DNA from 2 places in the Paenisporosarcina sp. genome. Region 1 is predicted to be linked to the other one. Evidence: predicted binding sites of a transcription regulator. Region 1 holds the regulator's gene; the other holds the start of a gene.
The links. Region 1 encodes CtsR, which represses protease genes until heat stress. Its sites were predicted from a motif close to ATGGTCAATAAAGGTCAAACA; they were not measured.
Positions count from the first base shown of each region.

Region 2: the regulator CtsR is predicted to act here: its motif matches at 9,906-9,926, upstream of clpP (ATP-dependent Clp endopeptidase proteolytic subunit ClpP).

Region 1 covers NZ_JBYNRN010000007.1:88,599-100,255, forward strand. The annotation lists gene AC3EA5_RS02260 (YjiH family protein) at 1-174, shown strand, start outside; gene AC3EA5_RS02265 (hypothetical protein) at 297-587, shown strand; gene AC3EA5_RS02270 (nuclease-related domain-containing protein) at 553-1,236, shown strand; gene AC3EA5_RS02275 (CtsR family transcriptional regulator) at 1,484-1,954, shown strand; gene AC3EA5_RS02280 (UvrB/UvrC motif-containing protein) at 1,966-2,511, shown strand; gene mcsB (protein-arginine kinase McsB) at 2,501-3,604, shown strand; gene clpC (ATP-dependent protease ATP-binding subunit ClpC) at 3,594-6,032, shown strand; gene radA (DNA repair protein RadA) at 6,093-7,469, shown strand; gene AC3EA5_RS02300 (PIN/TRAM domain-containing protein) at 7,923-8,999, shown strand; gene ispD (2-C-methyl-D-erythritol 4-phosphate cytidylyltransferase) at 9,081-9,773, shown strand; gene ispF (2-C-methyl-D-erythritol 2,4-cyclodiphosphate synthase) at 9,774-10,250, shown strand; gene gltX (glutamate--tRNA ligase) at 10,306-11,657, shown strand, end outside.
Region 2 covers NZ_JBYNRN010000021.1:93,978-105,634, forward strand. The annotation lists gene eno (phosphopyruvate hydratase) at 1-891, opposite strand, end outside; gene gpmI (2,3-bisphosphoglycerate-independent phosphoglycerate mutase) at 894-2,438, opposite strand; gene tpiA (triose-phosphate isomerase) at 2,431-3,192, opposite strand; gene AC3EA5_RS08160 (phosphoglycerate kinase) at 3,205-4,374, opposite strand; gene gap (type I glyceraldehyde-3-phosphate dehydrogenase) at 4,573-5,580, opposite strand; gene AC3EA5_RS08170 (sugar-binding transcriptional regulator) at 5,593-6,630, opposite strand; gene AC3EA5_RS08175 (glutaredoxin family protein) at 7,193-7,426, opposite strand; gene AC3EA5_RS08180 (TPM domain-containing protein) at 7,455-8,240, opposite strand; gene AC3EA5_RS08185 (LemA family protein) at 8,237-8,815, opposite strand; gene clpP (ATP-dependent Clp endopeptidase proteolytic subunit ClpP) at 9,226-9,819, opposite strand; tRNA gene AC3EA5_RS08195 (tRNA-Arg) at 9,989-10,060, shown strand; gene AC3EA5_RS08200 (HPr family phosphocarrier protein) at 10,148-10,405, opposite strand; gene whiA (DNA-binding protein WhiA) at 10,484-11,437, opposite strand; gene AC3EA5_RS08210 (gluconeogenesis factor YvcK family protein) at 11,466-11,657, opposite strand, start outside.

The sequences.
Region 1 (11,657 bases):
AAATTCGTTATTGGGGTGGTATCTGTATCCTCAATCATTTTCTTCTCAGCAGTCGTACCATGTATCGTGTCTACTGAAATCCCAATCTCAATTCCGAAGTTACTCGTTATATGGGTTCAACGCGTGATTCTAACGCTGATCATCGTTACCCCAATTGCATATCTGCTTTTATAAGATAGTGTGCCACCCGCTCATTTAGGGGTGGCGCTTTTCATATGGAATAAAATCTGATTATTCTTGATTTATCGAGGGAATTTAATTATATTCAAATTAAGTCGTATTAATTGGAGGGAATATTGAATCTTATAAGAAGAAAATCGGAGAAATATTTGTTTTATGAAGCGTTGGAAAGGCGACTAGGGAATGTGAGCACAATTAAGAATGCGCTGCAAGAAGCATTGAGAAAAGAAGGTGGAGGTTACGCAGGTGAACTAAGAGTAGATAGAGAAATAGAGGAGAGTGACTTTTTTAAATCCTATATTTTAATGAAAGGTTTAATAGTTGGGAATAGATACATTCATTATTCACGAAAAATTTTTATTAATTATCGAAGTGAAGAACCTCCCAGGCATAATAAAGTTGGATAATCAACTTCATCAAATTACCCGCCAACGGGATAATGGTCCGGTCGAAGGGATGCGTAATCCGGAAGATCAACTGTTGAGAAGTGAACGTTTTGTTCAAAAATTCTTGTCCTTTCATAATATCCCTATGCCAGTCCATGGTTTGATTGTATTTTCAAATCCATCATCCGTTTTAGAGAAACCATTCTCAAAAAAGTCTGCTATTCATGTATCTGGATTACACCAAACATTAGAAAGCCTACATCTAATGTATGCGGATCATCTATACCCCAAATTTGAACCCCGCAAAATTCAACTCCTTTTCACTCAACACGAATTTGAATTAAATCCCTATAAACCATCCCACATATTATCTAAAGTTAACACTGAAATTTTGCAAGGTGTTTTGTGCCCACAGTGTATAAATAAAGTATTGATCTATCGGAATAAATTTTGGCGTTGCAGCCAATGCCATTATAAAAATGCAGAAGAACATAGACAGGCTCTGAAAGAATACAGATCGTTGTTTAGTCATAAAGTGACAACAAAAGAGTGGATGAAGTTCTCTGGAATAAGGTCAGTATCTACTGCTTCTCGAATGCTTCAGAAGTCTAATTTGTTCATAGATGGGACTTTTAAAAATCGAACGTATGTCATTCCTCGTGATTTATGAGGTTTTAACACAAGTTAACTAGGGTTATGAGACTACTTTGACGAGTAAATAGTGAAAGTTGACGAGTAAAGTTACAAAAGTGACGAGTAAAATGAGAAAGTTGACGAGTAAAACACAAAAAGTGACGAGTAAATCAACGCAGGCACACCACATCCACCCACCAAATGCATAAAAATTGCACACTCCCCACCCCCTCTTATATAATAAAGTCAAAGATAGTCAAAGTCAGGTGTTAGGGGGTGATTGCATGCGCAATATATCGGATATTATTGAAGGGTATTTGAAGAAAGTTATCGAATTAAATGATAAAGGGCATGTTGAGATTAAGCGTAGTGAAATTGCGGAACAATTTCAATGTGTACCTTCGCAAATAAATTATGTCATCAACACGCGTTTTACAGCGGACCGCGGGTATTTAGTGGAAAGTAAGCGTGGTGGAGGTGGCTATATTCGCATCGTACGAGTTCGCGCTCATACGAAAGTGGCTTTAATAGAAGGTATTATGAAAAGTTTGCAGCATGGGGCATCCCAGACAATGACGGAGGATATTGTGTTTCGGTTGATTGATGAAGATGTTGTCACGAAGCGAGAAGCCAAGATGATGTTGGCGGCGCTAGACCGAACTACATTGAATTTACCATTGCCAATGCGTGATGACATTAGGTCGCGTATCTTACACGCGATGCTTTTGACACTCAAGTATGAACAGGCAAAGTGAGGCGACTTGAAATGATTTGTGAAAATTGCAATCAACGACCAGTAAAAGTAACGGTTAAACAAGTTCAAAACGGGGAACAGGTGCAGCGAAATCTTTGTGAAGTATGTGCGCAAAGTCTTCACCCGTTTCAAATGGATTTCCAACAGGATCCACTTTCGCTTCACCAATTATTATCCAATTGGTTTGGTGTTCAAGAAAATGCACAGGTTCAACAGCAGCCAAAACCGAAAGTACAAGCTTGTACATCTTGTGGATGGACCTTCCGTCAGTTTTTAAATCAAGGCAAATTCGGTTGTGCCACCTGTTACGAAAGCTTTCATGAACAATTACCAGATGTCTTTAAACGATTGCACAACGGTAATGTGAAACACGTCGGGAAATCACCTGGTGCATTTGGCCAAACGCTTCAAATCAAAAAACAAATTGAAACAATTCGTCTTCATATGAAATCGGCGATTGAAGAAGAGAATTTCGAAGAAGCCGCTCGTTTGCGAGATGAAGCACGTTCGCTAGAAGAACAGCTTCAATCGGGAGGTGATCAACGCAATGTCAATTGAACGTTTTCTTGAAAACTCGGTATCCAGTTGGATGGCCGGGCAAGGTGGTCACTCAGACATCGTCATGAGCACAAGGGTGCGCTTAGCACGTAATTTAACGGGCTACAGATTCCCACTTTCATTTTCTGAAAATGAAGCACTGCAAGTTGATCAAGCTGTCTCATCCGTATTACTTGATGCAGGAGCGGAACTTGACTCGAACTTTTCGTATATAAATATAAAAGAGCTGTCTGATCTTAATCGACAAGTATTAGTAGAAAAGCATTTAATTAGCCCGAAACTTGCCCATTCGGAAGTTGCGGGATCCGTTTTATTATCAGACGATGAAGCATTTAGTGTCATGATTAATGAAGAAGATCATATACGCATTCAGTGTTTATTTCCTGGATTGCAGTTAAACGAAGCGTATGAAAACGCTGATGCAATTGATGAGTTGCTTGAAAAAGAATTACCTTACGCATTTGATGAACAATTTGGCTACTTAACAAGCTGTCCAACCAATACTGGAACCGGACTGCGTGCTTCCGTCATGATGCATTTACCAGCTTTAACGATGACGAAGCAAATGAATCGAATCGTAACCGCCATTACGCGTTTAGGAATGGTCGTTCGGGGGATTTACGGGGAAGGCAGTGAGGCACTTGGAAATGTATATCAAGTCTCCAATCAAACAACGCTCGGTAAATCAGAAGAAGATATTTTGGTCGATTTGCAAAGTGTGACCGAACAAATTATTCAAAAAGAACGTGAAGCACGTGAAGTGTTAATGCGAGCTAGACCAAATGCGCTGGAAGACAAATTATACCGATCACTCGGCGTACTCACCTTTGCTCGATCAATTACTACTGAAGAAGCGGGTCGCTGCTTATCTGACGTTCGATTAGGAATCGATCTAGGGTTAATAGACGGCGTCGATGTTTCGATTTTGAATGAATGCATGATTTTCATGCAACCTGGATTTTTACAACAATACGCAGGCATTACCCTACAAGCAGAAGAGCGCGATGTGTTTCGTGCAAAGCTGTTTAGGGAACGTTTGCAAGTAGGTAGCAACAACGAAGAACAAGAAGGAGAGGAATCCCATGATGTTTAATCGATTTACACAACGCGCACAAAAAGTTCTCCAACTGGCTCAAGAAGAAGCCATTCGTATGAAACACGAGTCCATTGGAACTGAACATATATTATTAGGATTAATTCGTGAAGGTGGCGGAATTGCAGCTAAAGCAATGGAAGCGATCGAGGTGAGTCCTCAAGTAATTGAGCAAGGAATTGAAGAATTAGTTGGAGTAGGTACTGGTGATGTTGGACCAATCGTTCATTACACGCCACGAGCGAAAAAAGTGATTGAGTTATCTGTAGACGAATCACGCAAATTAGGCCACTCCTATATTGGAACTGAGCATTTACTTTTAGCATTAATTCGTGAAGGTGAAGGAGTAGCGGCTCGAGTTCTAAACAATGCAGGCGTTAGTTTGAATAAAGCACGCCAACAAGTATTGCAATTGCTAGGAAGTAATGATCACGCACAATCGAGCGGGGGTTCTAATCCTGCAGCAAATACGCCAACACTTGATAGTTTGGCTCGTGACTTAACACAAATTGCACGTGAAGGTAGCCTAGACCCAGTCATTGGTCGTAGCAAAGAAATTACACGTGTCATTGAAGTATTATCACGTCGTACGAAAAACAATCCGGTCCTAATCGGGGAACCGGGTGTTGGTAAAACAGCGATTGCTGAAGGTCTAGCTCAACAAATTGTTCAAAATGAAGTGCCGGAAATTTTGCGCGAAAAACGCGTGATGACACTTGATATGGGAACAGTTGTAGCAGGCACGAAATACCGTGGTGAATTTGAAGATCGCTTGAAAAAAGTGATGGACGAAATTCGTCAAGCAGGGAATGTTATTTTATTCATCGATGAGCTTCATACATTAATCGGAGCGGGTGGAGCAGAAGGTGCTATTGATGCATCAAACATTTTAAAACCTTCTCTAGCTCGTGGCGAACTTCAATGTATTGGTGCAACAACGCTTGATGAATACCGTAAATACATCGAAAAAGACGCAGCATTAGAGCGTCGTTTCCAACCGATTCAAGTTGATGAGCCATCTGTTGATGAGTCGATTCAAATTATTAAAGGACTTCGCGATCGTTACGAAGCACATCACCGTGTGAAAATCACAGATGCAGCAATCGAAGCGGCAGCGAAAATGTCTGATCGATACATTTCAGATCGTTTCTTACCAGACAAAGCAATTGATTTAATTGACGAAGCGGGCTCAAAAGTTCGTTTACGTTCATATACAACGCCACCAAATTTAAAAGAGCTGGAAGGTCGTCTTGAAGCGATTCGTTCAGAGAAAAATGCTGCCGTTCAAAGCCAAGAGTTTGAAAAAGCTGCGTCATTCCGTGATACAGAGCAAAAGCTAAAAGAAGAGCTTGAAAGCACGAAGAAATCGTGGAAAGAAGAGCAAGGAAAAGCAGAATCTGAAGTAACTGTAGAAGATATTGCAGCTGTTGTTTCTATGTGGACTGGGATTCCTGTCTCTAAACTTGCACAAACAGAGTCTGACAAACTGTTAAAATTAGAAGAAACGCTTCACGAACGCGTCATTGGTCAATCTGAAGCGGTGACAGCTATTTCGAGAGCGGTTCGCCGTGCGCGTGCTGGATTGAAAGATCCAAAACGTCCGATTGGTTCATTCATTTTCCTAGGGCCAACTGGTGTTGGTAAAACGGAACTTGCTCGTGCATTAGCAGAGAGTATGTTTGGTGATGAAGATGCCATGATTCGCGTAGATATGTCTGAGTACATGGAAAAACACTCGACTTCACGTCTGGTTGGTTCACCTCCAGGGTACGTTGGATTTGAAGATGGTGGGCAGTTAACTGAAAAAGTTCGTCGCAAACCTTACTCGGTTATTTTATTAGATGAGATTGAAAAAGCACATCCAGATGTATTCAATATTTTGCTGCAAGTATTAGAAGATGGTCGCCTAACAGATTCGAAAGGTCGCACAGTCGACTTCCGAAACACGGTAGTGATCATGACATCTAACGTAGGTGCTGAAAATTTAAAGAAAAACAAATATGTTGGATTCAACCTGCAAGATGGCGAACAACAGTACAAAGACATGAAAGGCAAAATGCTTGAAGAGTTGAAAAAAGCCTTCCGTCCTGAGTTCTTAAACCGTGTAGATGAAATGATCGTGTTCCATTCACTAGAAAAAGAACACTTAAAAGAAATCGTTACTTTGATGACGGCTACACTAACAAAACGCTTGCAAGAGCAAGAAATTGAGCTTGAGTTAACAGAAGCAGCACAAGAAAAAATCACCAAAGAAGGCTACGATCCAGAATACGGAGCTCGTCCTCTACGTCGTGCACTTCAAAAACATGTCGAAGATCGCTTGTCTGAAGAGCTGTTAAAAGGTACAGTTTTAACAGGACAAAACGTTGTCTTTGATGTTGAAAATGATGAATTCGTCGTTCGTACGAAAGCATCTGTAACGAAGTAAATCAATAGGAGCATTCCGGCAAGCTGTTCGGAATGCTCTTTTTTCTACATAGGAGGAACTATGGCAAAACGTAAAACGAAATTTATGTGTAATTCATGTGGATACGAGTCGGCGAAATGGATGGGACGTTGCCCTGGTTGTGGCGAATGGAACACCATGGTGGAAGAAATCGAAGTGGTTACCAAAGGCCCGCGTCGTACATTCCAACACTCTGAAAGTACCGCACAAAAAGCCACACCGATAACAGCGATTGAAATTGCAGAAGAACCACGTGTTGACACCGATTTAAACGAGTTAAACCGTGTACTTGGTGGCGGAATTGTGCCAGGCTCACTTGTCTTAATCGGGGGAGATCCCGGTATCGGAAAATCGACTTTACTGTTACAAGTATCAGCGCTACTTGCGAATAAAGGACAGCGTGTCTTATACATGTCTGGTGAAGAATCGGTGCGTCAAACGAAATTGCGTGCAGAGCGATTAGGTGTAACCTCTTCTGAACTTTATATTTATTCCGAAACGAATTTGGAATTGGTGAATGAAGCCATTGATAGCGTCGAGCCTAAATTTGTCATTATCGATTCCATTCAAACGGTGCATCACCCAGAAGTAACATCGGCTCCAGGTAGTGTATCTCAAGTTCGAGAGTGTACGGCTGAATTAATGCGCATCGCAAAAACGAAAAATATTGCGATTTTCTTAGTTGGCCACGTAACGAAAGAAGGGCAAATCGCTGGACCAAGGCTGCTTGAGCATATGGTAGATACCGTGCTGTACTTTGAAGGCGAACGCCATCATACGTATCGAATTTTGCGCTCGCAGAAAAATAGATTTGGTTCAACGAACGAGATTGCGATATTTGAAATGTTGCAAGGCGGTTTAAAAGAAGTACTGAATCCATCTGAATTGTTTTTACAAGAACGGTCGCAAGGAGCTGCGGGATCAACAGTCGTTGCTTCCATGGAAGGAACACGTCCGATCCTAGTTGAGATTCAAGCGTTGGTTACCCCAACTAGCTTTAATTATCCAAAACGGATGGCTAGTGGGCTTGATCAAAACCGAGTTCAATTATTAATGGCTGTTTTAGAAAAACGTATGGGCATGCTCCTACAAACACAAGATGCGTACATCAAAGTAGCTGGTGGCGTTAAGTTAGATGAGCCAGCGATTGACTTAGCGGTCTTGACGACCATTGTGTCGAGTTATAAAGATGTAGCAGTTAGTGCGCATGATTGTTTTATTGGCGAAGTTGGTTTGACGGGAGAAGTTCGTCGCGTTTCGCGTGTTGAACAACGCGTCCAAGAAGCAGCGAAACTCGGCTTTAAACGAGCGATTATTCCGGCATCTAATTTAGGGGGCTGGGATTTTCCTGAAGGTTTCCGAGTCATTGGCGTTGAATCCGTAAACGACGCATTAAAAGAAGCTTTCCCAAACTCTTAAGGAGTGGGAAAGCTTCTTTTTGGGTATTACATGTCTCATGCGCAAGTAAACTAGGGGTGTGGGATGGGTTTGACGAGTAAAAGTGTAAAGTTGACGAGTAAATGTATAAAAGTGACGAGTAAATCACAGGAAGTGACGAGTAAACTCCGGGGCGTCCGCAAGCTTACCCCCCCACTTCTTCTGCTTGGATATTACATGTCTCATGAGCAAGTGAACTAGGGGTGTGGGACAGGTTTGACGAGTAAAGTCACAAAGTTGACGAGTAAAAGCACAAAGTTGACGAGTAAATCATCAAAGTTGACGAGTAAATCACAAAAAGTGACGAGTAAACCCACCCAACCAACCCCCACCCGTGCAATCTAAAACTTTCGATGCAACTTTACATACTGCGGCCGCGTCAAAAAGGTGTTTCCAGATGAAAACGTGTATAATCAAAATCAGGAGGTGGGCTTATTGTTAAAGTGGATTATTCAAATTACATTTATTTTGATTGGTGGTACACTCGGGTTACTTTTATTACCGCAATTATACGAACTTATTAATTTATCTTCTAACCCGTGGCTAGACAATCCTTATGTATCAGTGCTTATAGGGGCCGTTATCCTGTATGTATTAGCGTTGTTGTTGACGGATCATTTAATCGAGTTTATGAAGTGGATGGAAGAACGTTTGTTGGGGGCGCCAATTGCTGATTTACTGTTTGGGACACTTGGGTTAATTATCGGATTGAGTGTGGCGTTCTTATTGAATTTCGCTGTCGATGCGATTGAGTTACCGTTTATCTCATCGGTGTTGCCTGTATTGTTGACGATTGTTTTGGGGTATCTTGGTTTCCAAGTTGGTTTCAAAAAGCGTGATGAAATGATGCAAATGATCGCTTCTAGTAAAACGCAAGCGCCTAAGAAAAAAGGGGACGATTCGTCTCAGGACCTGCAGCAGGCTTCTTATAAGTTGCTGGATACAAGCGTCATTATTGACGGGCGTATTACGGATATTTCCGCGACAGGTTTTATTGAAGGAGTGCTGGTCGTTCCGCAATTTGTTTTGACGGAGCTTCAACATATTGCGGATTCTTCGGATACGTTGAAACGAACTCGAGGTCGTCGTGGTCTTGATGTGTTAAAAGTGCTTCAAAATGAGCGAGCATCTGCTGTGTTAATTACAGAAGATGATTTTGATGATATTCAAGAAGTCGATTTGAAATTGGTTCGCCTTGCTAAAAAAATGGGCGGGGTAGTCGTGACAAACGATTTTAATTTGAATAAAGTCTGTGATCTTCATCAAGTGCCCGTGTTAAATATTAATGATTTGGCAAACGCTGTGAAACCGGTCGTTATTCCGGGTGAAGATATGCATATCGTGGTTATTAAAGATGGTAAGGAACAGAACCAAGGGGTTGCTTACTTAGATGACGGTACGATGATTGTGGTTGAGGACGGAAAATCATATATCGGTCAGGCGATTGATGTTGTCGTAACAAGTGTGCTGCAAACATCAGCTGGACGAATGATTTTTGCGAAAAAGAAGTAAACAGGAAACGAGGCTGACTTCATCCGCCCGAGATTGATGGCGATGGAGACAGCCTCCTTTTCCATGATATGGGGTGACGGGATGGAATACGCGGTCGCATTACCTGCTGCTGGGAGCGGGAAAAGAATGGGAGCAGGGCAAAATAAGTTGTTTTTAACTTTGCGTGATGTACCCATACTGATTCATACACTTCGTGTGTTTGAACAGGATCCGAACTGTACCGCTATTTGGTTGGCGGTTAAACCAGAAGAACGTGAAATCATCACACAAATGCTAGAGCAATTTCAAATTACCAAAGTAAAAGGAATGACGGATGGCGGATCGGAACGACAGCATAGTGTATATGCTTGCGTGAAGGCGGCGAAAGGAGCTCCACTCATTTTGGTGCATGATGCGGCTCGGCCTTTTATTGAACCGACAGTCATTGCCTCTCTTGTGAATAAAGCCAGTGAAGCGGGTGCAGCGATTGCTGGAGTGAAAGTAAAAGATACGATAAAAAAAGTGAAAGCCGGTCAGATTGAAGAGACGGTTGACCGAGAACAATTATGGATCATTCAAACGCCACAAGCTTTTCATTATGAGATTTTAGCTACTGCGGAAGAGAAGGCATTGCAAGATGACTTTTTAGGTACAGATGAGTCTATGCTCGTTGAACGAATGGGGCTCCCTGTCCATATCGTTGAAAGTACATATGATAATGTGAAAATGACGACACAAGAAGATCTTCTTATTGGAGAAGCGATTTTACAAAAACGACAACAGGAGGAAAACTAAATGTTTCGAGTTGGACAAGGGTTTGATGTTCATGAATTTGCGGAAAATCGACCACTTATTTTAGGTGGTGTTACGATTCCTTATGAAAAAGGGTTAATTGGTCACTCAGATGCCGATGTTTTATTACATACAGTAACAGATGCTGCACTAGGAGCTATTGGTGAAGGGGATATTGGGCGTCATTTCCCAGATACAGATCCTGAATTTAAGGATGCTGATTCGGCAAAATTGCTTTCGTACATTTGGAAAATCGTTGAAGGAAAAGGCTATAAACTCGGGAATGTGGATTGCACGATCATTGCACAAGCGCCTAAAATGGCACCTTATATTAATCAAATGCGTGATCGCATTGCAGAGTTGCTAAACGCAGACCCATCTCAAGTAAATGTCAAAGCCACGACAACTGAAAAACTAGGTTTTACAGGGCGTGGAGAAGGCATCGCGGCACAAGCTACGATATTGCTCATACAAAACTAAGGTTCAACGTGTTAAAATGAACAAAGTTTAGCACGTATTCGAGGAGGAAACACACATGACACAAGAAGTTCGCGTACGTTACGCACCGAGTCCAACAGGAAACTTACATATTGGTGGAGCTCGTACTGCTTTATTTAACTATTTATTTGCCCGCCATCATGGTGGGAAATTCATCGTTCGTATTGAAGATACTGATATCGAGCGTAATATCGAAGGTGGAGAACTTTCGCAACTTGATAACTTAAAATGGCTTGGCATTGACTATGATGAGTCCGTTGATATTGGAGGCCCTTATGCGCCATACCGTCAAATGGAGCGTCTTGATATTTATCAAAAACATGCAGAAGAAATGCTTGAGAACGGTCATGCTTATAAATGTTTCTGTTCAACAGATGAGTTAGAAGCTGAACGCGAAGCTCAAAAGGCGAAAGGCGTTGCTGCGCCTATGTATAAAGGGACTTGTCGTAAACTTACGAAAGAAGAAGTAGCAGAGAAAGAAGCTGCTGGTCTTACTTATACAATTCGTATGCGTGTTCCTGCGGATGTGACATACACGTTCAAAGATTTAGTGCGTGGACCTGTCACGTTTGAATCAAAAGACGTGGGTGATTGGGTATTAGTGAAAGCTAACGGCATCCCAACGTACAACTATGCAGTCGTTTTAGATGATTACTTCATGAAAATTTCACATGTTTTCCGTGGAGAAGAGCATCTATCGAATACACCAAAACAAATCATGGTGTTCCAATCATTCGGTTGGGAAGCGCCTAAATATGGTCACATGACGTTGATCATTAATGAAAATCGTAAAAAACTTTCGAAACGTGATGAGTCCATCATTCAATTCGTGGCTCAATATAAAGATTTAGGATACATTCCTGAAGCGATGTTTAACTTCTTTGCTTTACTTGGATGGTCTCCTGAAGGTGAAGATGAAATTTTCTCGAAAGAAGATTTCATTCGCATGTTCGATGTAAATCGTTTATCAAAATCTCCATCTATGTTTGATAAACAAAAATTAACGTGGATGAACAATCAGTATGTGAAGCAAATGTCACTAGAAGAAGTAGTGGAATTAGCGTTGCCGCATCTTCAAAAAGCGGGACGTTTACCTGAAACGTTGTCAGCTGAAGAAAAGCAGTGGGCTACAGATGTTATTGCGTTGTACCACGAGCAAATGAGCTTCGGTGCAGAAATTACTGAGCTAACAGACCTATTCTTTAAAGATGAACTTGCATATGATGAAGAAGCGACTGAAGTTTTATCTGGTGAACAAGTACCGGAAGTGATGGCTGCATTTAAAGTGCAACTAGAACAAATGGACGTATTAGAACCAGACGCGATTAAAGCGGCAATTAAAGCTGTTCAAAAAGAAACAGGACATAAAGGGAAAAACTTGTTCATGCC
Region 2 (11,657 bases), on a different contig from region 1:
AGCCCAGTCGTTCTCATCTAATCCATCTTCAATTGAAATGATTGGGTATTTATCGCAAAGTTCTGCATAATAGTCCACCATTTCTTCAGAAGTTTTGACAATACCTTCTCCTACCAAGTGGTATTTGCCATCTTCTTTGTTGAAAAACTCAGAAGATGCAACGTCCATTGCTAAAAGAACTTCTTCTCCTGGCTTGTAACCTGCTCTTTCAATGGCCGTTAAAATCGTCGTGATTGCTTCTTCATTTGAAGCAAGGTTTGGTGCAAATCCACCCTCATCACCAACTGCTGTATTTAATCCTTTTTCTTGTAACACAGCTTTTAAGCTATGGAAAATTTCAGCACCCATACGTAAACCATGACGGAAAGATTCAGCGCCTACAGGCATAACCATGAATTCTTGAATATCGACATTATTATCGGCATGAGCACCACCGTTTAAGATATTCATCATTGGCACCGGTAATTGCTTCGCATTAAATCCACCTAGGTATTGATACAAAGGAATGTCTAAGTAATCAGCAGCAGCATGCGCTACAGCGATTGATACACCTAGAATGGCATTAGCACCTAGTTTAGCTTTGTTTTCAGTACCATCAAGTTCGATCATCGCTTTATCGATTGAAACTTGGTCCAGTACGTTGTAGTTCTCTTCTAATTCATTTGCAATAATTTCGTTTACGTTTTCTACTGCTTTTAAGACACCCTTACCAAGGTAACGACCTTTGTCACCATCACGAAGCTCAACTGCTTCATATTCTCCTGTGGATGCTCCAGACGGAACGATTGCGCGGCCAAAAGCTCCGCTTTCCGTGAATACTTCTACTTCGATTGTTGGGTTCCCACGAGAATCTAATACTTCACGAGCTTGTAAATGTGTAATTATTGGCATGTTTATATCTCCTCAGCTTTTAGTAGTGTTTTACCTGTCATTTCAGGCGGTGGTTCGATACCTAATAAGTGTAACATGGTTGGAGCTAAATCGGCTAAAATGCCATCTGTACGTAAATCCACATTACGTTGCGTCACAATGACTGGAACTGGATTCGTTGTATGAGCTGTCATCGGTGTCCCTTCAACAGTCACAACTTCATCCGAATTCCCATGGTCTGCAGTGATAATTGCAGAACCATTTTTCGCTAAAATGGCATCTACGATTTTACCAAGACATTCATCCACAACTTCGATTGCTCGTATAGTGGGTTCGAGCATTCCACTATGTCCAACCATATCTGGATTAGCAAAGTTTAAAAGAATGGCATCAAACTTATCCGATTCGATTGCTGCGAGTAAAGCATCCGTCACTTCATAAGCACTCATTTCTGGTTGTAAATCATAGGTGGCAACTTTCGGTGAGTCGATTAAGATTCGTTCTTCACCAGGGAAGCGTTCTTCTCTCCCGCCACTCATGAAAAACGTCACATGTGGATACTTTTCTGTTTCAGCAATTCTCAATTGTGTTTTGCCATTTAAAGATAGTACTTCTCCAACGGTATTCTTTAAGTCTTCATTGTCATAAGCAACCGATGCTTTGACGTCTTCACTATAGGAAGTAAAGGTAACAAACTTCAAATCAGTCGGATGCTTTGGACTTAAAGCAAAAGTCGTTTCACAACTTGGATTGGTAAAGACTGAAGATAATTGAATCGCTCGGTCGGGTCTAAAATTAAAGAAAATGACCGCGTCATTTGAATCAATGGTAGCTAATGGCTTTCCATTTTCCATGATTGAAAAAGGTAGAACAAATTCATCTGCTAAGTCCAAATCATATGAAGCCATTACGCCAGCACTTGCAGATGAAGCAACCTCACCAACACCATCTACGAGGACTCGGTATGCTTTCTCTAGTCGTTCCCATCTGCGGTCACGATCCATTGCATAATAACGACCACTTATACTCGCAAATTGACCAATGCCAATTTCTTTCATTTGACGTTCAGTTTCTTCAATATAAGTTAAAGCCGTTTTAGGACCCACATCTCGCCCATCTAAGAAGCCATGTACAAATACATCCTCTAAACCGTGAGTTTTAGCAACTTGTAATAAAGCAAATAGATGCTCATAATGCGAATGCACGCCACCATCAGACAGTAAGCCCATCAAGTGAAGCTTAGAACCATGAGCTTTTACATGAGCGATTGCTTCTAGAAATGCTGCATTTTGATAGAAGTCTCCATCTGCAATTGATTTATGAATACGAGTCAAGTTTTGATACACAATTCGTCCTGCACCAATGTTTAAATGACCAACTTCTGAATTCCCCATTTGTCCTTCAGGAAGGCCAACTGCATTCCCGGAAGCAATTAAAGAAGCATGCGAGTAGTCATTCCAATACCGATCAAAGTTTGGTTTCTTTGCTTGGGCAACGGCATTTCCAAATACTTCATTTCGAAGCGCGAAACCATCAAGAATAATTAAAGCTACTGGGGATTTAGGCATGCGTGCCTGCCTCCAATAATTTCACGAATGACGATGATTCAAGACTTGCTCCACCGACTAGTGCACCATCGATATGAGTTTTCGAAAGCAATTCCGCGATATTTTCTGGTTTTACCGATCCACCATACTGAATACGAACAGCATCCGCTACATCTTGACTATATAATTGAGCAACTTTTTCACGAATAGATTGGCACACATCATTTGCATCATCAGAAGTAGCTGTTTTTCCTGTACCGATTGCCCAAATAGGTTCGTATGCAATAACCATTGTTTTTACTTGTTCTGCTGACAAACCAGCAAGAGCTTTTTCTACTTGGCCCTCTACTTTGGCAGTCGTTTGGCTAGCTTCACGCTCTTCTAAAGTTTCGCCTACACAAACAATTGGAGATAATGAATGAGCGAACGCCGCATGTGCTTTTTTATTAACAGCTTCATCGGTTTCATTAAAATATTGACGTCGCTCAGAGTGACCTAAAATAACATACGTTATGTCTAAATCAGCTAATTGAACTGGACTGACTTCTCCGGTAAATGCACCTTCAACTTCATAGTGCATATTTTGTGCACCAAGAGAAATAGCTGAATCAGCTACAATATGGGTTAATGGCTCTAAGAATAAAGAAGGTGCGCATATAACAGAATCTATTTTCCCAGCATCTGGCGCTAGTCCTCTTACTTCTTCAGCAAATTGCTTCGCTTCAGATAGTGTTTTGTACATTTTCCAGTTACCAGCAATAATCGGTTTTCTCATACGAATTCCTCCTTATTTTTGATCGTTTAAAGCTTCTACTCCAGGCAAGTCTTTGCCCTCCATAAATTCTAACGAGGCACCGCCACCGGTAGAGATGTGGTCCATTTGATCCGCAACTTCAAACTTTTCAACAGCTGCAGCAGAATCTCCACCACCAATTACTGTATAGGCTTGAGAAGAAGCCATCGCTTGTGCAACGCCTTTCGTTCCCGCTTCAAATGGTGTCAATTCAAACACGCCCATAGGTCCATTCCAAATAATTAGTTTCGAATTTTGAATCACGTCCGCATATTGAGCTGACGTTTTCGGTCCGATATCTAACCCCATCCAGTCAGACGGGATATCTGTAATATCCACTACTTTCGTTTCAGCATCCTTTGAAAACTCGCTCGCAACGACTACATCTATCGGTAAATATAGTTTTACGCCTTTTTCTTTTGCCTTTTCAATAAATGATTTAGCTAACTCAATCTTATCTTCCTCAAGTAAAGATTTCCCGATTTCATATCCTTGCGCTTTCGAGAATGTATAAGATAAGCCACCACCAATTAACAGGTTGTCCACTTTATCTAATAGGTGATTAATGACACCAATTTTATCTTTAACTTTAGAACCACCAATAATGGCAGTGAAAGGACGTTCAGGTTGAGATAATGCTTTACCTAGTACATCTAGTTCCTTTTCCATCAATAAACCAGAAACTGCTGGTAAATGCTTTGCAATTCCTTCAGTAGATGCATGAGCACGATGTGCAGCACCAAATGCATCATTTACATAAACATCTGCTAGCTTCGCAAATTTCTCAGCTAATTCAGGATCGTTCTTTTCTTCGCCTTTATGGAAACGTACATTTTCAAGGAGAACAACCTCTCCATTTTTCATCTCAGCAATAGCTGTTTCCACGCTTTCGCCAATTGATTCATCTAATTTCAAAACAGGTTTATGTAATAAAATACTTAAATGCTTTCCAACAGCATTCAATCGGAATTCTTCTGTAACCTCACCTTTTGGTCGTCCCATATGGCTAGCCAAAATGACTTTTGCATCTTTGTCGATTAAATGTTGAATAGTTGGTAATGCTGCACGGATACGTGTATCGTCCGTAATTTCACCATTTTCCATCGGTACATTAAAATCTACTCGGCAAAAAACTCGTTTTCCACCTAGTTCTACATGTTGCATTGTCTGTTTTTGTTTCAAGAAGAATCTCCTCCACATCCGTAATGGTGCAAGCTAATGTTTCTTTTTATACTGAGCGTGAAAGCTTTACTTTCCTATCAGTATAAAAAGAAGGAACGGAGGGTACCTCCGTTCCTTTTACCCTCTTCTATTATAGAGGTTAAAAGCGAGTTTCGCTACTTTCCTCTATGACTTAAAGTCTTATAATCCTTTGCTGTACATGTGTAGAGCAAGGTCGATACAACGTGATGAATAGCCGGTTTCATTGTCATACCATGAAAGAACTTTCACCATGTTTTTCTCAAGAACCATTGTTGATAATCCGTCAACAGTTGATGAAGCTGAATTACCATTGTAATCACGTGATACTAAAGGCAATTCATTGTATTCTAAATAACCATTCAGTTCATTTTCAGATGCAGATTTTAAAGCTGCATTTACTTCTTCAGTCGTTACATCTTTTTCAAGTTCTACAACTAAATCTACTAATGAAACGTTTGGTGTTGGTACGCGAACAGCCATACCATCTAATTTACCTTTCAACTCAGGAAGCACTAATGATACTGCTGCTGCAGCACCTGTTGACGTTGGAATCATTGATTCTGCAGCCGCACGTGCACGACGGTAATCTTCATGTGGTAAATCTAGAATTCGTTGGTCATTTGTATATGAATGAATCGTTGTCATCATTCCACGTTTAATACCAAATTGTTCATGAAGAACTTTAGCTACTGGAGCTAAGCTATTTGTTGTACATGATGCGTTCGAAACAACGTGATCTGTGTCAGCATTGTATGTTTCATGGTTAACACCCATTACGAAAGTTGACATGCCGCTCTTACCAGGAGAAGATACGATAACTTTTTTAGCTCCTGCTTCAAGATGTTTACCTGCAGATTCAACGTCACGGAAAATACCAGTACTTTCAATCACGATATCGATTTCTAAGTCTTTCCAAGGTAATACTGAAGGATCTTTTTCTGCATAAACGCGAACCTTTTTACCATTGACTACTAAGAATTCACCTTCAGAAGAAACGTCAGCATCAAAAATGCCATGTACTGAATCGTATTTCAATAGATGTGCAAGCATCGCAGCATCTGTTAAATCGTTAATTGCTACTACTTCCACTTCACCTTGTTGTAAAGCTTCTCTGAATACTACTCGTCCAATACGTCCAAATCCATTAATCGCTAATTTTAAAGTCATCTAATTTTCCTCCTAATTTATATCGCGGTTTTGTTTTACTAATTCTTTTGCAGCACCTTCATCTGTAATTAATACAGTCTGTGGAGGTGCATGCTTTAAATAAGATCCTATGGCGGTTGCTTTTGATGACCCACCTGCCACAGCCAATAAATGTTGCACACTTTCTAATTGCTTCAATTGAATACCCACAGTCCGAATACGATGGACTGCTTTTCCATCTTTATTGAAATAATAACCAAAGGCTTCACCAACAGCTCCTGCTTGTTCAATGGTTTGAATTTCTTCTGGCGTTGAATTGCGTCGCCTCGCCATTTCCATTGCATCACCAATTCCATGAATCACAACAGAAGTTTGGTCGTAAAGCTCAAGCATTTCTTTAATGACCGGTTCTTTCATCATCATATTGTAGGCTTCTTCACTTAAATGATCTGGCAAATAAAGAGTTCTTGATAAACCATTGGTAGCTGTTGCAAAGGAAGCGGCAATTGTATTCGCTTGGAGTTGAACCTCTTCTCCAATACCACCTCGTGCAGCAACATACGTTAACGTCTTTTGCTTCACAAATTGTGTCAGGTATTCCGCAATTGAAGCGATTGTACCTCCACCTGTAACCGCAACGATTTGTTTTGGTTGCGTCAAGCAATTGAGTTGCTTAGCAGCCACTTGACCAAGTAATGATTTTGCTAAATTATTTTCTTCACTATCGCCCGGCACAATGATGACACGAGAAAGGTTGTAAGTTTGTTGCAGCTGTTGCTCAAGCTGAATGAGCCCTGACCATTCATGAATGACATCTTTTAAGGTGTCTAAAACATCTTTACCCTCTTGTGTGATTTCCATGCCTGCTGATCGAATTGTGATTAAACCTTGTTGATTTAATAAATCAGTTTCTTTTCTTGTTTCTCGTTCTGTTAAATGAACCAGTTCACTTAACGAACGCCTGCCGATTTCTCCTGCTAACAAAATCGCCATCAACACTTTGTATCTTTTCTGTATTAATAAAGGCATTTCTGGAACTATTTTTAATTGTGCTTGGAGTAAGTTATTCATAAGATTCTCCTCAATCCCCCTTTTAGTTGGACAATATTTGTCCCACCACTTTAAAATGCGTCCCGCTTAATGATTTTAGTTTACGCTTAATTAATTTAAAATGCAAACAAAAAAGCGCTAATTAATTACTTAGCACTTGAAATAATAAACAAATGAATCTGTTGATTTACATTTAGGCGGACGCGTTCCGGGGGCACGGCTTTAGCCGCTTCCTTCGCTGTGCTCAGTCCAGGGTCTAAAGTTCGTGCTTATCCCCTCGGAGTCGCCGCCTCCATTTCAATCAACGGAAATAGCAGTCATAATAATTTTGTTTTACGTGTAAGGACTTACAAATTTAATTTTATTACTCCACTTACAACTAAAGAAATTTCTAGTTATGTTAAAAGGTCTTTAAAGTCTGTTCTATTTGACTGGGTAATTAAAAGAACCTATCTTAACGCTATCTTAGTAGAAAAGTGGTCGTCTATTTCGTCCGCGGAAAGCGAATGAATTAGGCGACCACTTTTAAAATTTGGTGATATCTTTTTTACGAGTGTTTATTTCCTACGGTCCAATGCGCTAATTATTTACTTAGCGCTTCTAGCAATGTAGGATAATCAATTCTTCCTTCTTGTATTACTTGACCATCTTTTTCAATGACAGGAATACGAATCAGGTATTTTTCATGAATTTGATCATTTTGTTCGATATTAATTTCTTCAATTTCAAAGTCCACATCTTCAGCAACAAGCTGTAGCATCAGCTTCGCTTCGTCGCACAGTGGACAATTGGGACGTGTGTAAAATTGTATTTGCATCTTCATACTCCTTCATTGATTGTTGCCTTTAAAAGCTTCGACCAGCTCCACCACCGCCAGAAGAACCTCCTCCACCAGATCGGAAACCTCCGCCTCCACCGCTACCAAATCCTCCACCAAATGAACCAGGTCCTATCATTGGAATTCCACCACGTCGTCCTCTTGAGCCAGGACCCATTCCTCCACCACCACGGTTTGAAAATATGGTGAATAAAATGACGATAATAATAATCATGACAATGGTAGACATAGATACGCCCCCACCTTCGTTACTATTTTCGGGTTGAACAGGGTTTACCGATTCGCCATCCCAATTATATTCCTTTGCAATTTCTTCATAAAAAACTTTCATCGTATTAAATATTGCTTCATCTGGTGCATCCTGTTGCATATACGGCACTGTAAATTCATCTAAAATTCTGCCTACCTTGCCATCAGGTAAAGCTCCTTCTAAACCATAACCTACTTCCGCCCATAGTTCACGTTCTTCCATGGCAATCACAAGCATGACGCCATTGTTTTCTTCAGAACTACCTAACTCATACTCTCTGAATGCACGATTTGAAAAACCCTCAATATCCTCGCCTTCAAGGGAATCAATTGTTAATACGGCAATTTGAGCACCCGTCCCATCTTCTAACTGAGAAGCAATTCGATTCAATTCAGCTTTTTGATCACTACTTAATAATCCTGCGAAATCTTGAACGTAAATATCACCAGTTGGTTTAGGAACAGTTGCCGCTTGAATCATTGGCGAAAGCGACATGAAAAAAAGAAGCGCAATTCCTATGAAAAGCGCGCCTTTTTTCATCATTCCCCGTCCCCTCCAAAGTCTACAACAGGTGCATCTTGTGCAGCTGCATCTGCTTTAAAGTATTCTTTTTCATCAAATCCAAAAATGCCCGCCAACATGGCACCAGGGAATCGTTTCACTTTTTTATTGAACGAAGCAACTTCTGTATTATAATCTTGTCGAGCTACAACTAGTCGATTTTCCGTACCAGCAAGTTCATCCATTAATTGTCGGAAATTAGCATCTGATTTTAAAACAGGATAATTTTCGACAACCACCAATAAACGGCTTAAAGCCCCCGATAATTCATCATTTGCTTCAGCTTGATCTTGCGGTGAATTTGCACCTGCTAATTTTGCCCGTGCTTCAGTTACACTTGCAATAACATCACGTTCTTGTTTTGCAAACGCTTCAACTGTCTTCACTAAGTTAGGAATTAAATCTAAACGTCTCTGTAATTGATTATCTACTTGAGCGTAAGCTGCATCAACATTTTCTTCACCTTCAACAAATCCGTTATAACTAGGAATTAACATAAGTGCTAAAACAACAATAATACCTACGATCACAAGTATCGGAATTAATCCTTTTTTCATATCCTTCACCTCTTCAATAGTATAGTCAATGTCTACCTTATTTAATAAAGTTTAAAACCTGCATCATTTAATATGAAAAGGATTTTTTGAATCTAGTGAGAATTTATATAATGGAATAAATAGGCGTGTCCAATAAGTATTAACATAATTCCAGAAATAAAAGATGGGGTTTATTGTATTTATTTTTAAAAGTACATTTTAAAAAACCTCGTTCTTAATTAGGTAATGAATTGGAGTGGAAGACGGCGACTCCAGCGGGAATAGCATGAACTGAAGGCCCCGGAGGAGCGAAGTGACGAGGAGACTGAAGTCATGCCCGCGGAACGCGTCCGTCTGAAACGGAAATTGCAAAATAGGAAAAGGGACCATCTATAAGTCAATAAATGACTTTTAGACAGCCCCTTTGGAAATTATTTTTTCAAATCACTACGTGTAATAATATGGTCTACTAAACCATATTCTTTCGCACGTTCAGCCGTCATAAAGTTATCACGGTCTGTATCTTTCGCGATTACTTCAATTGGTTGACCTGTACGTTCTGATAAAATACCATTTAACTTTTCACGAAGGAACAAAATGCGTTTAGCAGCAATTTCAATTTCAGTTGCTTGCCCTTGTGCTCCACCAAGTGGTTGGTGAATCATTACTTCTGCATTTGGTAATGTATATCGCTTACCTTTTGTTCCAGCTGCAAGTAAGAATGCACCCATTGATGCAGCCATACCAATACAAACGGTTTGTACGTCTGGTTTGATAAATTGCATAACGTCGTAAATTGCCATACCTGCTGTGATACTACCACCAGGGCTATTGATGTAAATGGAAATGTCTTTTTCTGGATCTTCTGCTTCCAAGAATAATAATTGAGCTACGATGGCATTAGATACATTGTCATCTATTCCACTTCCAAGCATAATGACACGGTCTTTTAATAGACGTGAATAAATGTCATAAGCACGCTCTCCACGACTAGTTTGTTCAATAACTGTAGGAATTAAGTTCATTGAAATTGCCTCCTTCAAACGTAAATTCTTTTTCTAATATCCTGAGATGACGATTGCCTCTCAGCTATATCCTTATCATATACAATATGGTCAAGGATGGTCAAATATAACGTTCTCAAATGTCTAGTTGAATTGTTGATAGCTAATTTGTATAATAGAAAAGTCGCTTGCCCTCGTGGTGCAATGGATAGCACGTAAGCCTCCGAAGCTTAAAATGTGAGTTCGATCCTCGCCGAGGGCGTTGTCAGAAGAAAAATTCAGCTTTCACCTTAAATGGTGAAAGCTGTTTTTTCTATCTTAACCTATGCAAATGTATTCCTCAGTGTGTTCAATCTTCTTTTTGAATCATCGCAATTAATCCAGATACAGCTTGTTCCTCATCAGAACCATCCGCACTAATGACAACTTGGGAGCCTTTGCTTATCGCTAAGCTCATAATCCCCATAATACTTTTAGCATTTACTTTTTTATCATCTTTTTGTAAATAAACATCCGCTTGATAGCGGTTTGCTTCTTGAACAAAAAGAGCAGCTTGCCTTGCTTGTAGTCCTGATTTTAAAGTTACCTCAACTTGTCGATCCAACATTCTCTAAATTCCCCCCTTAGCAAAAATCCGTACGTATATTGTTACTATGTTAGCTGATGTATGTGTTTCAGACAACTATCATTTCACTTTATCTAAACTTGTCCCACTTCTAAGTGCATCTGCAATCTCATCAAGCTTTCGCAATCTATGATTTATTCCCGACTTACTAACGGTGCCTGTGGAAACCATCTCGCCTAATTCTTTCAACGTCACATCTTGATATTCAACTCGTAAACGAGCGATTTCACGTAATTTCTCCGGTAATTGATCAATTCCCATGACATTATCAATAAATCGTATATTGTCTACTTGTCGAATAGCAGCACTAATGGTTTTATTCAAATTAGCCGTTTCACAATTAACAAGTCGGTTAACACTATTTCTCATATCCCGTAAGATACGGACATCTTCAAATTTCAATAAAGCCATATGTGCACCCGTTATACTTAAAAAGTCAGAAATTTTTTCTGCTTCTTTTAAATACGTGACAAACCCTTTTTTGCGTTCAATCGTTTTGGCATTTAGTCCAAATCCATTCATTAGAGCAACTAATGCTTCGCTGTGATCTTTATAAGAAGAGTAAATTTCTAAGTGATAAGCTGATGTTTCGGGATTATTAACAGATCCTCCAGCTAAAAACGCACCTCTTAAATAAGCACGTTTACAACATTTCTTTTTCACTAACTCTTTTGAAATCGTATGATTGAACTGAAAGTCATCAGAAATAATTTTCAAATCTTCCAGCAAAGCCTTCGCACCGTCACGAACACGGCAAATGTACACGTTATTCTTTTTTAAGCGCATTTTTTTACGAACCAGCAATTCCACCTGATATGGATACAATTCTTTCATCAGTGTATAGAGTCTTCGCGCGATCGCTGCGTTTTCAGTTTGCACATCTAGACTTAAAGCTCTATTGGCAAAGGAAAGGGAACCGTTCATACGTATTAGTGCAGATAACTCCGCCTTTGAACAACAAGGGGTAGATGCTGCTTGAGTTAATTCTTTTTTTGTTTCTGACGCAAATGACATGGGAACTCCCCCTTTCGGAAGGAAGATGTTAGGTTTGCTGATTTCGCATACTTTCATTTTCTTCCGCATATTGTACGAGCCATTCTGCTACTTTCGTTGCTTCATGACGAATCGCACCTTCTCTAATTGTTGCTATATCTTTTTTAACTACGTTTATACCCATTTGTGTTAAACGAGTTTCGTCATAACTTACGGGTTTTGATTGTTCTTGTTCATATAC